Linked DNA regions of Pseudophaeobacter arcticus DSM 23566. The protein of the gene in region 1 interacts with the protein of each later gene in a pairwise test. Links are inferred from orthologs where the notes say so. Each region holds a gene or a part of one and is shown on either strand. Other genes may lie near its edges.

What was found.
Region 2: the proteins of ARCT_RS0113560 (region 1) and ARCT_RS0111540 interact in binary tests that used the Escherichia coli proteins (3 or more experiments, as listed by UniProt). The link is inferred for Pseudophaeobacter arcticus DSM 23566 from one-to-one orthologs.

The regions. Positions count from the first base shown.
Region 1 is NZ_KI421507.1:1,983,046-1,990,028, reverse strand. The notes cover bases 1-2,784. They hold ARCT_RS0113560 (sulfurtransferase TusA family protein), read right to left. Parts: upstream 1,624-2,784; coding sequence 1,378-1,623; downstream 1-1,377. Other genes in these bases: ARCT_RS0113550 (hypothetical protein), read left to right, coding at 2,716-2,784; ARCT_RS0113555 (cytochrome c biogenesis CcdA family protein), read left to right, coding at 1,740-2,492; ARCT_RS0113565 (nuclear transport factor 2 family protein), read left to right, coding at 914-1,309; ARCT_RS0113570 (Rne/Rng family ribonuclease), read left to right, coding at 1-816. Also shown: more of ARCT_RS0113550, read left to right, coding at 2,785-4,026; ARCT_RS0113545 (cytochrome P450), read left to right, coding at 4,023-5,450; ARCT_RS0113540 (ribbon-helix-helix domain-containing protein), read right to left, coding at 5,441-5,674; ARCT_RS0113535 (DUF4169 family protein), read right to left, coding at 5,671-5,847; fumC (class II fumarate hydratase), read right to left, coding at 5,847-6,983. UniProt on the Escherichia coli protein: Sulfur carrier protein involved in sulfur trafficking in the cell. Part of a sulfur-relay system required for 2-thiolation during synthesis of 2-thiouridine of the modified wobble base 5-methylaminomethyl-2-thiouridine (mnm(5)s(2)U) in tRNA.
Region 2 is NZ_KI421507.1:1,579,026-1,586,180, reverse strand. What follows is about bases 2,485-5,440. They hold ARCT_RS0111540 (cysteine desulfurase family protein), read right to left. Parts: upstream 4,507-5,440; coding sequence 3,463-4,506; downstream 2,485-3,462. Other genes in these bases: ARCT_RS0111530 (alpha/beta hydrolase), read left to right, coding at 5,223-5,440; iscR (Fe-S cluster assembly transcriptional regulator IscR), read right to left, coding at 4,570-5,031; sufB (Fe-S cluster assembly protein SufB), read right to left, coding at 2,485-3,447. In the rest of the region: Fe-S cluster assembly ATPase SufC, read right to left, coding at 1-521; ARCT_RS0111560 (polysaccharide pyruvyl transferase family protein), read right to left, coding at 555-1,382; ARCT_RS0111555 (heavy metal-binding domain-containing protein), read right to left, coding at 1,384-1,698; ARCT_RS0111550 (HTH-like domain-containing protein), read right to left, coding at 1,704-1,925; more of sufB, read right to left, coding at 1,927-2,484; more of ARCT_RS0111530, read left to right, coding at 5,441-5,876; ARCT_RS0111525 (hypothetical protein), read left to right, coding at 5,876-6,118; ARCT_RS0111520 (HD domain-containing protein), read left to right, coding at 6,115-7,155. UniProt on the Escherichia coli protein: Master enzyme that delivers sulfur to a number of partners involved in Fe-S cluster assembly, tRNA modification or cofactor biosynthesis. Catalyzes the removal of elemental sulfur from cysteine to produce alanine.

The DNA of each region.
Region 1 (6,983 bases):
GAAGAGACCGAGACCAGTGGCGAGGACAAGCCCAAGCGCAAACGGCGTCGGCGTCGGCGTCGCAAGTCCGGCAATGGCGGTGAAAACTACGACAGTGACAGCAACGGGACCGAAGCTGGCGACAGCTCTGAAGCTGGATCTGAAGGGGAAACCAAACCCGACTCCGAGGCAGGTGAAGAGGCCGAGTCTGAAGAGAAAAAACCAACCCGCACCCGGACCCGTACCCGTGGTGGACGCTCGCGCAGCAAGAAAAGCGAAGAGACCACAGCTGAGGCGACGCAGAGTGCAGAGGCCCCTGCGGCAGAGGCTGGGGACACTGCCAGCGTTGCGGCAGAAACCACACCTGTGAGCGAAGCCGAAACAAGCAGCAAAAACGAGGCTGAGGCCGTAGCGGCCCCCGCATCTGAAAAGGCGGCTCCGGCTGAGGGTACTGTAACAGAAGACGCGGTCTCTGAACCTGAGGTCTCTGAACCTGCGGTTTCTGAGACTGCGGCGTCAGAAGCTCCGGCAGAGGACGTTGTTGCAAAAGCAGCAACTGAGCCTCAACCAGCCGAAGCAACCGCGCCGGAGGTGGATGAAGCCGCCGCCGCAGAGGTTTCCGTTGAAGACCCCCCTGCAGCGGAGCCTGCTGAGCAGGAGCCTGTTGCCGAGACTGTTGCCGCGCCGGACGTGACGGCCCTGCCAGAGGTCACTGAAACGCCTGCAGCAGAAGCCGCGCCGGAACCCGCAGCGCCTGCGGAAGTGGAAGTGGTTGCAGAGCCAGAACCATCCGCCCCACCCAAGCCCAAGCGGCGCGGATGGTGGTCTATCGGATAAGACAAAAGGCGACCCCCAGGGGTCGCCTTTTTTGTTTCTGCCGGAGTTTATGACGCTGGCGAAATGGCAAACAAACCCGCAGCACATGGGGGCCGTGATGATGACGAACAACGGGCATTCTGGATTGTTGACTGAGATCCTGGAGCAGGAAACACGGGTCTGGCAGGCCCTGGTCGATGGCAATCCAGAAGCAGACAAGGCCGCGCTCCACGCTGATTTTCTGGGCGTCTACCCCAGCGGTTTTGCCACCCGGGCCGAACATTGCGATCAACTGCAAGCAGGGCCGACTGTCAGCTCATTTGAGCTCACCGAGCCCAGGCTCTTGCAGATGGGCAAGGATCATGTCTGCCTGTCCTATTTGGCACTGTATCAGCGCCCCGGAACCGCCAGCAGAGATGCGATGTATGTGTCATCCATCTGGCAGCGGCAGGGGCAGGGCTGGCTGAACCTGTTTAGCCAGGACACGCCAACTGCGGGATCAATACCTGTCTGAGCCAGTCTGAGCCAGCGAGGCCGCTTTGGTTGGGATCCAGCTGACCGGGGGTGGCCGGGGGCTGCTGGTTAGCCGGTTTTGCGAATTTGGTAGATCTGATGGTCATCCTGGCTGGTTTGCCCAAGAAAATCATGGCCAGATTCGGCGCAGAAATGCGGGATGTCGATAATGGCTGCCGGATCATCTGCAAGAACCTGCAAGACCGCGCCGGGCGCCATGTCTTTCAGGCGTTTGCGCGCTTTTAGCACGGGCAGGGGGCAGAGCAGGCCAATGGCATCCAGGGTGGCATCGCTATCGGTAGGGAAATCAGTCATGCTTATCCAGATAAGCCGCCGCTCACGCGCTGTCCACAAGGATGTGACCAATGCGCCTCGTGACCTTTGGCACTGGCTGGTCTATGGGTCGTCAACGCCTGTATTAGGGGAACGAGATGTTTGGAATTGAGATCATAGATGCAGCGCTTTTGCCTGCAATGTTTGTGGCGCTCCTGGGGGGATTGGTCAGCTTTTTGTCGCCCTGTGTGCTGCCAATTGTACCGCCCTATCTCGCCTATATGAGCGGCGTCTCGATTGGCGAGATGCAGGGAACTGCCGCTGCACGGCGCAAGGTAATTCTGTCGGCGCTGTTTTTTGTTCTGGGGCTGTCGACAGTGTTCTTGCTGCTGGGCTTCACCGCCTCATTCTTTGGTGCCTTTGTGCTGCAAAATCAGGAGCTTTTCGCCCAGGCTTCGGGTGTTGTGGTGATCATCTTTGGCCTGCACTTCCTGTCCGTGTTCCGCATTCCCATCCTGGACCGCGAGGCGCGGGTTGATGCCGGTCAGGCCGGTGGATCGGTGCTGGGGGCCTATGTGCTGGGGCTGGCCTTTGCCTTTGGCTGGACGCCCTGCATTGGCCCGCAATTGGGGGCGATCCTGTCGCTTGCTGCATCCGAGGCCTCGGTCAGTCGCGGCACCTTGTTGTTGGGGATCTATGCGCTTGGCCTTGGGGTGCCGTTTTTGTTGGCGGCGATCTTCCTGAACCGTTCGATGGTGGTGATGAACCGGATGAAGCGCCATATGGGCCTGATCGAAAAACTCATGGGCGGGCTGTTGCTTTTGGTGGGCTTTATGCTGGTCACCGGGCTGTTCTCGACCTTCTCCTGGTGGTTGCTCGAAGCCTTTCCGTTCCTTGCCACTCTGGGCTAAGCCGCAGGCGACCATTGCGGATCTTTCGCCAAACCTTCCTCTGGGTGCCGCCAGTGGGAGGTTTTTTTCTTTGTACACAGGCAGGCCCGGTCTTCGTCCAGCCATAGCTCAGCTATAGCCCAGTCTTGGTCCAGTCTCGGCCTTACTCTGGCCGGAAATCTCGACTACTCTGGCGTCAAAGACGACGAGGCCAGGAAATGAGGCCAAAGAACGAGGCCAGGGAATGGACAGCATAGTGCGGGGCACAATCGGGCAGGAGGCACAGGGCAGGCCAGATGACCCAGCCACGCCGGTGCGGGCGCGGCGGGTATTTTATATCCCCGGTTATGATCCCATACACCCCCGCCGCTACCGCGAGCTGTACCGCAAGGAATCTGCCGCTCAGGCAGAGCTGAGCAACTATCGGATCTCTTTGCAGCCGCAGGTTCCTGCCCGCAAAGGCGCAGGGCAGCGCCCCTACGGCTGGCAGGTCACGGGTGAGATCGACGGGCAGCGGGTGCAAACCGAGTTCAGCGTGCTTGTCTGGTCCGATATTGTGCGCGACAGCATGGATGCCTCGATTGTGGGAACCTATCTGCAACTGATCCGTACCGCCTGGATCTACATAGCCTCTGGCACGTTGGGCCGCCTTATGCAGCTGCGCAAAGGCCCGGTGATTGCCGCGCTCTACCCGGTTGGAATGCTGCTGGTGCAGGCGCTCCTGGCCTTGCTGCTGCTCTGGGCCTGTGGGGCTGCATGGGCGGCGGCTATGGCGCGGCTCATGGGTCAGGTGCCCTGGTTCGCCCTGCTGCCCGGCTGGGGCGTTGGCGTTGTGGCGGCGGGGGCTTTGCTCAGATGGTTCAAACAGCAGGACGGCAAGTTCTTTGCCTATTATCTGATGCATGACTACGCCTATTCGGCAGCTTCGCGCGGGGAAAACCCACCAGAGTTGGAGGCGCGGATTGCTGCCTTTAAACAAGAGATCGCGGCGGCCTTGGTTGCGGGTGATATTGATGAAATATTGGTGGTTGGCCATTCCTCGGGGGCGCATGTCGGGGTGTCGGTTCTGGCGGATCTCATCCGCGTGGGGCTGCCAGAGATATACCCCGAAATCGGCTTTCTGACCCTGGGCCAGGTGGTGCCGATGGTGTCTTTCCTGCCCCGTGCCAGCCGGTTGCGCAGCGATCTGCAATATCTGTCACGGCGCGATGAAATTGCTTGGATTGATGTTTCGGCACCGGGCGATGGCTGCGCCTTTGCGCTGTGTGATCCGGTTGCGGTGAGCGGCGTTGCGCCAGCGGGTAAACGCTGGCCGCTGGTGTTTTCCGCCGCCTTCACCCAGACGCTGAGCCCGGCGCGGTGGGCCGCGCTGCGCTGGCGGTTTTTCCGCCTGCATTTCCAATATCTTTGCGCTTTTGACCAACCTGGCGACTATGACTATTTCCGCATCACAGCGGGGGCACAAACGCTGCGGCAGCGCTATAAAACACGCAGGGCCTCTGCCAGCCGGATTGATGTGCCTGTGTCCAAATATACCTCGGTGTCGCCAGAATGAGCGCGCCTGACCATAAACCCGGCCCCCAGCCAAAACCAGAGGTGCCCAGGCCCCAGCCGCCAAAACCACAGGCGCGCCCTGTGCGTGTGTCATTGTGGCGCTATGTGCGGCTGTTTCGCGACGATATCCTGTCGGCGCAACCGGCCAAGCTCTATCGGGCCTGGATGGCCGAATTCCGCGCCCCGAGTTTTCGTTCCTTTCTGATCAACCAGCCGGATTTGATCAAGCGGGTGCTGAAAGAAGAGCCTGATGTCTTCCCCAAATCCGACCGCATTGCCGAGGGGCTAAAGCCGCTGCTGGGGAATTCTGTCTTCCTGACCAATGGTGAGACCTGGAAACGCCAGCGCCGCATCATTGATCCCGCGTTTGAAGGTGGTCGGCTCAAGGCGACCTATCCGGCGATGCGGGCTGCGGCTGACTCGGCCATTGTGCGGTTGCAGCGCCAGGTCGGGCAGGGCGCAAAGATCGAGGCCGAAGAGATCACCAGCCATGTGGCGGCGGATGTGATTTTCCGCACCCTGTTTTCAATCCCGATCGAAAACGAAGTGGCGGGGGAGGTCTTTACCCGCTTTCGCAATTATCAGCGCAGCCAACCCCTGTTGAACCTGGCGGCCTTTGTGCCGCTCCCCAAATGGATGCCCCGGTTCTTTCGTCGCGGCACCCGCCCCAATGCCAAAGTGATCCGGGCCCTGATCACCAAGCTGACCGAAGCCCGCATGGCGGCGATCAAGGCCGGGACCGCCCCAGAGGATCTGGCGACCAAAATCATGACCACCTGCGATCCTGACACTGGTGAGCGGTTCGACGCGCAGGAGATGGTGGATCAGGTGGCGATCTTCTTTCTTGCCGGCCATGAAACCAGCGCCTCCGCGCTGGCCTGGACGCTTTACCTGATGGGGCTTTACCCGGACTGGCAAGACCAGCTGGTTCTGGAGGCTGAGGCGCTGGAGGATGAAAATTTTAGCGCCATATCAAAGCTGCGCCTGTCGCGGGACGTGTTTCGCGAGGCGTTGCGGCTCTACCCTCCGGTGCCGATGATGGTGCGCGAGGCCAGTTGCCCGGTGACCTTCCGCAACCGGTTGGTGCCAAAGGGGGCGCAGATCGTGCTGAGCCCCTGGCATCTGCACCGGCACGAGCGGCTGTGGGACAACCCGGACGGATTTGACCCCAGCCGCTGGCAAACGGAGAATGGTAAACAATGCCAGCGCGAGGCCTATATCCCGTTCTCGGCAGGGCCACGCGTCTGCCCCGGCGCCGGATTTGCCATGGTGGAGGGGCCGCTGATCCTGTCGCTGATCCTGCGGCATTTCAAAATCACCTGCAAATCCGGCGCCGAGCCGGTGCCAGTGGCGCATCTGACCGTGCGATCAAAAAACGGCATCTGGCTGCAGTTTACCCCGCGCGGCGAGGCAGATCAGTCCTGAGCGGCGAGCCGCGCTTGCAGATCACGCAGGACAAACAGGCGAATGGCTGAGGCCAGGCCGCAGTCAGCGCCGCGCACCTCATCAATTTCGGCTGCTAACTCATTGATTGGGCGATTTGTTCTTGCTGCGATCTGGCGAAACTCCAGCCAGAAGGGATCTTCCAGCGAGACCGAGGTGCGATGCCCGCGTAGGGTCAAAGAGTGTTTGCGTGGCCGGCTGTTCATTCGTCGCTCTTGTGGCCATCCAGCGCGCGCTTGGCCTGTGCGGCGCGGGCCTCTTCCAGCGATTTTTCCAGCTTGCTGCGGCCAAATTTCACAGCGTTCTGGTCGGCGCGGGCCTTATCCTTGGCCCGCGCCTGTGTTTTCCGAAACCGGTTCAGATTGACCGGCTTGCCCATCAGTCCTTGGGACCAATCATCTGCTCGGGGCGCACAACCGCGTCAAACGTCGCCTCATCCACAAAGCCAAGCGCGATGGCTTCTTCTTTGAGGGTGGTGCCGTTTTTATGCGCCGTCTTGGCGACCTTGGTGGCATTGTCATAGCCGATGGTTGGCGCCAGAGCTGTCACCAGCATCAGGCTTTCCTTCATCAGCTTTTCGATGCGGGGCTCATTGGCCTGAATGCCGTTGAGCATCCGTTCGGTGAAGCTGTCGGCGGCGTCGCCCAAGAGCTGGATCGACTGCAGCAGGTTGTAGGACATCATCGGGTTATAGACGTTGAGCTCAAAATGGCCCTGGCTGCCGGCAAATTTGATTGCAGCGTCATTGCCCATGACATGGGCGGCCACCTGGGTCAGGGCTTCGGCCTGGGTGGGGTTCACCTTGCCGGGCATGATGGAAGAGCCAGGCTCATTCTCGGGCAGGATCAGCTCGCCCAGACCGGAGCGGGGACCGGAACCCAGGAAGCGGATGTCACTGGCGATCTTGTAGCAGCTCCCGGCGATGGTCGCGAGGGCACCCGACAGGAAGACCATGGCATCATGGGCGGCCAGGGCTTCGAATTTGTTGGGGGCGGTGACAAAAGGCAGATCGGTAATCGCGGCCATATTAGCGGCAACAGTCTCGCTCCAGCCTTTCTGGGTGTTCAACCCGGTGCCAACGGCGGTGCCGCCCTGTGCCAGCTCATAGATGCCGGGCATGGCCAGCTCAACCCGGGCAATCCCCTGACGGATCTGGTGGGCGTAGCCGCCAAATTCCTGGCCCAGTGTCAGCGGTGTCGCATCCTGGGTATGGGTGCGGCCAATCTTGATGATGTCCTTGAACTCTTCGGATTTGGCTTCCAGACCCTTGGCGAGTTTTTCCAGACCGGGCAGCAGCACGTCCCGCACCGACATGGCGGTGGCGATATGCATGGCGGTGGGGAAGGTGTCGTTGGAGGACTGACCCATATTGCAGTGGTCATTGGGGTGAACCGGGTCTTTGCTGCCAATGACGCCGCCCAGCATTTCGATGGCGCGGTTGGCGATCACCTCGTTGGAGTTCATGTTGGACTGGGTGCCAGATCCTGTCTGCCAGACCACCAATGGAAAGTTGTC
Region 2 (7,155 bases), 410 kb from region 1 along the record:
GTTTCATCCAGGATGCACATCTTGGGCTCAAGCATGGCCATCTGCAGGATTTCATTCCGCTTTTTCTCACCACCAGAGAAGCCCACATTGACCGGACGCTTCAGCATATCGGCGTCGATCTTCAGCTCTTTGGCCTTGGCGCGGATGGATTTGAGGAACTCTGCCGCAGACAGCTCTTCTTCGCCGCGGGCTTTGCGCTGGGAATTCACCGCGGTGCGCAGGAAGGTCATGTTGCCGACGCCGGGAATTTCAACCGGGTATTGAAAGGCCAGAAACACACCCAGTGCGGCGCGCTCTTCCGGCTCCAGCTCCAGCAGATCCTGGCCCGCCAGGGTGGCGCTGCCTTCGGTGACTTCATAGCCGTCGCGGCCCGACAGAACATAAGAAAGTGTCGACTTGCCAGAGCCATTTGGCCCCATGATCGCATGCACCTTGCCGGCTTCAACAGTCAGGTTCAGACCTTTCAGGATCTGCTTGTCCTCGTCTTCAAGTTTGACGTGCAGGTTTTTGATTTCGAGCATTTTTTCCTCGTCTCTTTTCTCTTGGTCGCGCCCTCAGGCGGTCCCTGTGTTCTGTTCAGCGCGCAGGCGCGCAGGAAAACTGTTACGCAGATCTGCCTGGGCGCGCGCAATGCCCGCGCCGTAGGTCAGCTCTGCCGGTTGGTCGGTGTTTCGCGCGTGGCCAGGGATCTGCTCCCAGGCCAGCGGAGAAATAAGGACCCGCCCGATCGAGGCGGCATAGTCGTAGTATTTCAGATGCCCCTGATCCCCGGGTGCGACCCAGGTCGAGGCCACGCCGTAGGCGTCCGCGGTGATCAACCCATGCAGCGAGGCAGCATAGATATGTCCACAGGCGCTGATCTGGCGACAGACGGTGGCGGGATCCTGACGCGGATCAATCAGCAAGATCTCCTCACTGCTATTCGCAAGCGCCTGAATTTGCGGGTCTTCCATCTGGCTGTGATGGGGAACCAGGCCGATCCGGTGGGTTTTTGATGACGCGGGCGCAAAGACATCTGCCACCAGCAGTCCAGGGTCTCCAAAGCGTTGTGTTTTCACCCCCAACAGCGAAGCCGTGATAGGACCGCGCAGCAAGGCAATGTTTACATTGGATAAAAAATCAAGTGACGACACTGCATGCAGCAGCCCAGCCCCCCAGATCTCCGGCTTTTGGGCATAGGTCTTTGCCTCGGAATACTTGCGCCGGGCAATTTGCAGGATCGAGCCAATGGCAAAAAGATCCGCCTTGCCGGGACCACAATGCACCACGTCACGGCCACTCAGATGCGCCACCACAAGGCTGGAGAGCACGTCGCCAAAGTTTGGCACCGCTTTCCACCAGAACAGGCGTAAAGGCGCGATATGAGGAGCCGTCAAGGTCATGTCAGCCGATCACCACCGCTGTGCCGCTGGCAGAGACCATCAACATCGAATTGCCAACGACCTCGTAATCAAGATCAACGCCCACAACCGCATTGGCGCCTTTTTCACGGGCGCGGTCTTCCAGCTCTGCCAGCGCGGTTTCACGCGCGTCCTGCAGTTTGCTTTCATAGGCGCCAGAGCGGCCACCGACGATATCGGTGATCGAGGCAAAGACATCCCGCACCACATTGGCCCCCATGATGGCCTCGCCCACGACGATGCCCTTGTATTCAGCTATTTGGTAGCCCTCAACAGAGGGGGTGGTTGTGACGATCATGCTACTCACCTCTTCAGAGTCACAAATTTAGACAGTCGGATGCCCTTACGGATTTCGGTTCCATAGGAGCGATGACCGGTTCCAAGCTCAGCTACGTCGTTGATTGAAACTCCATCCAGAAGATCTGCGAATTCAACTCCGAATACATGAATGGCCGTGACCATCTCTCGCTTTTCGGCGGACGTGTATCGTTCTTTCAAAATCTCGGCGAGCTGAGCTTCGGTCATTTTACCCCACCGAACCTTCCAAGGAGATCGCCACCAATTGCTGGGCTTCCATGGCGAATTCCATCGGCAGGGCCTGCAGCACGTCCTTGCAGAAGCCGTTGACCACCAGGGCCACCGCGTCTTCTTCGCCAATGCCGCGCTGGCGGCAGTAGAACAGCTGGTCATCGTCCACTTTTGAGGTTGTCGCCTCGTGCTCAACCCGGGATGAGTTATTCTTCACCTCAATGTAAGGCACGGTGTGGGCGCCACATTTGTCGCCGATCAACAAGCTGTCACATTGGGTGAAATTGCGGCTGTTCTTTGCCTTGGGATGCATCGAGACCAGACCACGATAGGTGTTCTGCGCCTTGCCGGCGGAAATCCCTTTGGAGACGATCCGCGATTTGGTATCGCGCCCCAGATGCACCATCTTGGTGCCGGTGTCGGCCTGCTGCATGTTGTTGGCGATGGCGATGGAGTAGAACTCGCCCTGGCTCTCGTTGCCGCGCAGAATGCAGGAGGGGTATTTCCAGGTCACGGCAGAGCCGGTTTCCACCTGGGTCCACATGACCTTGGCGCGATCACCGCGGCAGTCGGCGCGTTTGGTGACAAAGTTGTAGATGCCGCCCTTGCCGTTTTCATCACCGGGGTACCAGTTCTGCACGGTGGAGTATTTCACCTCGGCGTCTTCTTCGATGATGATCTCAACCACAGCGGCGTGCAGCTGGGCGATATCACGGGCCGGTGCGGTACAGCCCTCAAGGTAGCTCACATAGGAGCCCTTGTCGGCGATGATCAGGGTACGTTCAAACTGACCGGTGTTTTCCGCGTTGATACGGAAATAGGTGCTCAGCTCCATCGGGCAGCGCACGCCCGGCGGGATATAGACAAAGGAGCCATCCGAGAATACGGCCGAGTTCAGCGTCGCATAAAAGTTATCCGAAACCGGAACCACGGTGCCGAGGTATTTCTTCACCAGCTCGGGGTGTTCGCGGATCGCTTCCGAGATGGAGCAGAAGATTACCCCGGCCTTTTTCAGCTCAGCCTGGAAGGTGGTGCCAACAGAAACCGAGTCAAACACCGCGTCCACGGCAACCTTGCGACCTTCGGCGGGAGCATTCTCAGCGCCTTCAACGCCGGCCAGGATCATCTGCTCTTTCAGCGGGATACCCAGCTTTTTGTAGGTGTCCAGCAGCTTGGGATCGACGTCATCCAGGGATTTTGGCTTTACTTCCATGGATTTGGGGCGGGCATAGTAATACTGGTCCTGAAAATCGATTTCAGGATAGTCGACCATGGCCCAGGTTGGCTCTTCCTTTTGCAGCCAGCGATCATAGGCCTCCAGGCGCCAGTTCAGCATCCACTCGGGCTCTTCGTTCTTTTCCGAGATCAGGCGAACAATGTCGGTGGTCAGGCCCTTGGGGGCATATTCCATCTCGATATCGGTTTCCCAGCCGTATTTATACGTGCTGACCTCGGCCACCGCATCCACGGTTTCCTGGTCGACACCTTCCTTGACTTGGGTCTGGTCCAAAGCGGCCATGTTCTTCTCCTGCATTCACGCCACGCGGGCGCAATGTTTCTTGTGTTTCTGAAGCCAGGTCTGCGCAAAGCGCAGCACCTCGTCTTTTGTTGTTGTCGGCCCAAGTGAGACGCGCACGGCGCCCTGGGCGGTATCTTCGTCAAATCCCATCGCGGTCAGCACCGCACTGGCACGCACCTTGCCACTGGAACAGGCAGAGCCGGCGCTGATGGCAAAGCCGGACAGATCCATCTGCATCACCTGGGTCTCCCCCTTCCAGCCCGGCACCGCAAAGCAGGAGGTGTTGGGCAAACGCGCCACATCTTTGCCGACACAAATAAGCCCTGGAGCGCCGGCCACAAGGGCTTCTTCCATCAGATCGCGCAGCTGTTGCACCCGTTCCCAGGTGCCATCAGCCAGCTGGGCAGCTGCGGCTTCGGCGGCGGCGCCAAAACCGGCAATACCGATCACGTTTTCCGTACCGGAGCGACGGCCCATTTCCTGACCGCCACCGCGAATTTGCGCCGCCAGATCGGTGCCACGCGGCATCACCAGGGCGCCAATGCCCTTGGGTCCGCCCAGCTTATGCGCCGAAATCAGCGCCATGCCGACACCCATCCAGTTAAAGGCGATCGGCAGCTTGCCAAAGCCCTGGGTCACATCGCTGACCGCAAGCCCCTGCGGCAGTTCCTGCACTACTCCGGTTTCGGAATTGGCCAGTTGCAGGGTTGTTTCTGCGGGGGTCTCTACGGCAACCAGCCCGGCGGGAGAAACCGAAATATCCTCGCATGTCCAGGCCCTTACGGCATCATGTTCAATCGCCGCCCCATGCAGATCGCGTCCCGCCAAAGCCAGCGAGGCGCCCTCGGTGGAGCCCGAGGTAAAGACGATATCCGCCCCGTCAGCACCAAAGGCAGCAGCAATCTGGGCACGGGCGCGTTCGATCACCGCCTTGGCGGCGCGACCCTCGGCATGCACCGATGAGGGATTGCCACATTGATCCATCGCCGCAATCATCGCGGTCCGGGCCGCAGGGGCCAGGGGGGTGGTGGCGTTATGATCGAGATAAACCCGTGTCATAGAATCATCTTTTCTCGTTCAAGTCGGACAGGATTGGATGCATTTACCCTCTTCATGTCCGGATTATTCTGCGTCAACAACTGAAAACAAACCCGGAACCGCAGGGCATGGCGCCAGGTCGTTCTGAATGATGTCCGACAGCCTGGTCTGGTGCAAAAACACATAGACATGGGCGCTGAGGCTTTCCCACAGACGGTTGGTGAGCGATTGCGCCCGACTACCGCTGGTGGCCCCCGAAGCCCCCGCCCCCTTGTGCATTGCATCAACGGTTTCATCCACGGCGCTCAGGATATCGACAACCCGAATTTCTGACGGCGGACGGGCCAGGCGATAGCCGCCACCGGGTCCGCGCACCGAAGCAACCAACTCTGCCCGGCGCAGTTTGACAAAAAGCTGCTCCAGGTAGGGAAGTGAGATATTTTGCCGTTTGGAGATATCACCAAGCACAACCAGCGCGCCCTGCGGCTGCAACGCAATATCAGCCAGTGCGACCATGGCATAGCGCCCTTTGGTAGAAAGCTTCATCTTTCCATCTCTCCAAACATCAGTTTAGGCGCGAAAACATTGACCTTAACCGCGTGAGTGCGTATCTCAGCGTGACGGTGCAATGCAATGGCCTGCGCCAGCAATTAGAATTGTTCTAAGATGACTGATGGAATTCGTCAAGTATTCCTGGAACAGCATCTGCAGAAAATGAGAATAGGATTAACCCACACATGCCTGAGGTCATTTTTCCCGGACCCGAAGGCCGCCTGGAAGGCCGCTATCACCCGCAAAAAGAAAAAGACGCACCTATCGCCATTGTTCTGCATCCGCACCCGCAGTTTGGCGGCACCATGAACAATAAGGTCGTCTACAACCTGCACTATGCATTCTACAACATGGGTTTTACCGTTTTGCGGTTTAATTTCCGTGGTGTAGGCCGGTCGCAGGGCGAATACGATCAGGGTATTGGTGAGCTGTCAGATGCGGCATCGGCGCTGGATTATCTGCAGTCGATGAACAACAACTCCAAGCATTGCTGGGTTGCCGGGTTCTCTTTTGGCGCCTGGATCGGTATGCAGCTTTTGATGCGCCGCCCCGAAATCACCGGCTTTATCTCGGTGGCACCGCCCGCCAATATGTATGATTTCTCCTTTCTGGCGCCCTGCCCCTCGTCTGGGTTGATCATCAACGGCAGCGCCGACCGCGTGGCACCGCCTGCGGATACCGTCAATCTGGTGAACAAGCTGCACGAGCAAAAAGGCATCACAGTCACCCATACCGAAGTTGAGGGCGCTGACCACTTCTTCCAGGGGGAGCATATGGACACCTTGATGGGCCACACCACTGACTATGTGAAGCGCCGCCTGACGGAGAATACCCGCTAATGGGAACCATCGAAAAGCTGGGTGAAAAGCTGGCAATCGATACGCTCAAAGTCCAGGATGCCATCGGCGAAGATCGGTTTTATATGGAGGTTGCCCAGGTTCTTGGGGCAGCCTCTCAGTCTTTGGAAGAAGCCTTTCTGACTGAAATTCGGGTGCGTCTTGCGGAACGCAAAGCCCGCGACTTCATTTCCGCCAAACTGGCCCAGGTTCAACGCGACCTGGAAGAGAGAGTGCAAAAATGAACCCGCGTATCCAGGCGCAATTTGCCTTTCTGCTGGAGGCAGACAGGCTGCGCGGGATTGAGCGTCAAAACCTGATCCTGGACTGCTCGCGCCGCGAAAACTCTGCCGAACACAGCTGGCATCTGGCGCTTTACGCCTTGGTTCTGGCGCCCTTTGCCGGGCCAGAGGTCTCGATCACCCGCGTCATTCAAATGCTGTTGCTGCATGATCTCGTCGAGATCGACGCCGGAGATCACCCGATTGGAGAAAAGGTCGATTGGCAGGCCGTAGCAATCGCCGAAAAGGCAGCCGCAACCCGGCTGTTTGGGCTTTTGCCCGGCGATCAAGGTGCGGCCCTACACGGCCTTTGGCTTGAATTTGAGCAAGCCGAATCGCCAGATGCCCGCTTTGCCAAACATCTGGACCACTGCCAGCCCATTTTTCAAACGCTATACGGATCTGCGCCTCTGCCGGATCATATTGATGTGGTCCGGGGCAATCTTCACGGTGGGCGCGCGGCAGCGCTCGAACAGAATTTCCCGCAGGCCTATCATCACGCGCTGTCCCTACTGGGAAAAACGACCACTCAAGACGTCAGCCCATTGACCCGGCGACTGCCCTTCCTCAACGAGGCCGACGCGCTGAAGACCGTTTTGCGCGCCACTTGGATTGGCGATGGGTCACGGGCGGAAAACTCAGCCGAGCACAGCTGGCATATCATGCTCTATGGCTGGATTCTGGGGGAATATGCCGCCACTGACATCGATATATCCCGCGTTATCAACATGTTGCTGCTGCATGATATTGTTGAAGTAGACGCGGGAGATACGCCAATTCACGGCGCGGTCTCGGCTCAGGCTCAGGCTGCACAGGAAGCTGAGGAACAACAGGCCGCCGATCGTCTATTTGGCCTGCTGCCCGCGCCACAGGCGACAGAGTTTCGGGTGCTTTGGGATGAGTTCGAAGCAGCAGCAAGCGCCGATGCGGTCTATGCCAAGGCCATTGACCGGGTGCAGCCGGTTTTGCTGAACCTTCTCAACGGTGGCGGCAGCTGGCTG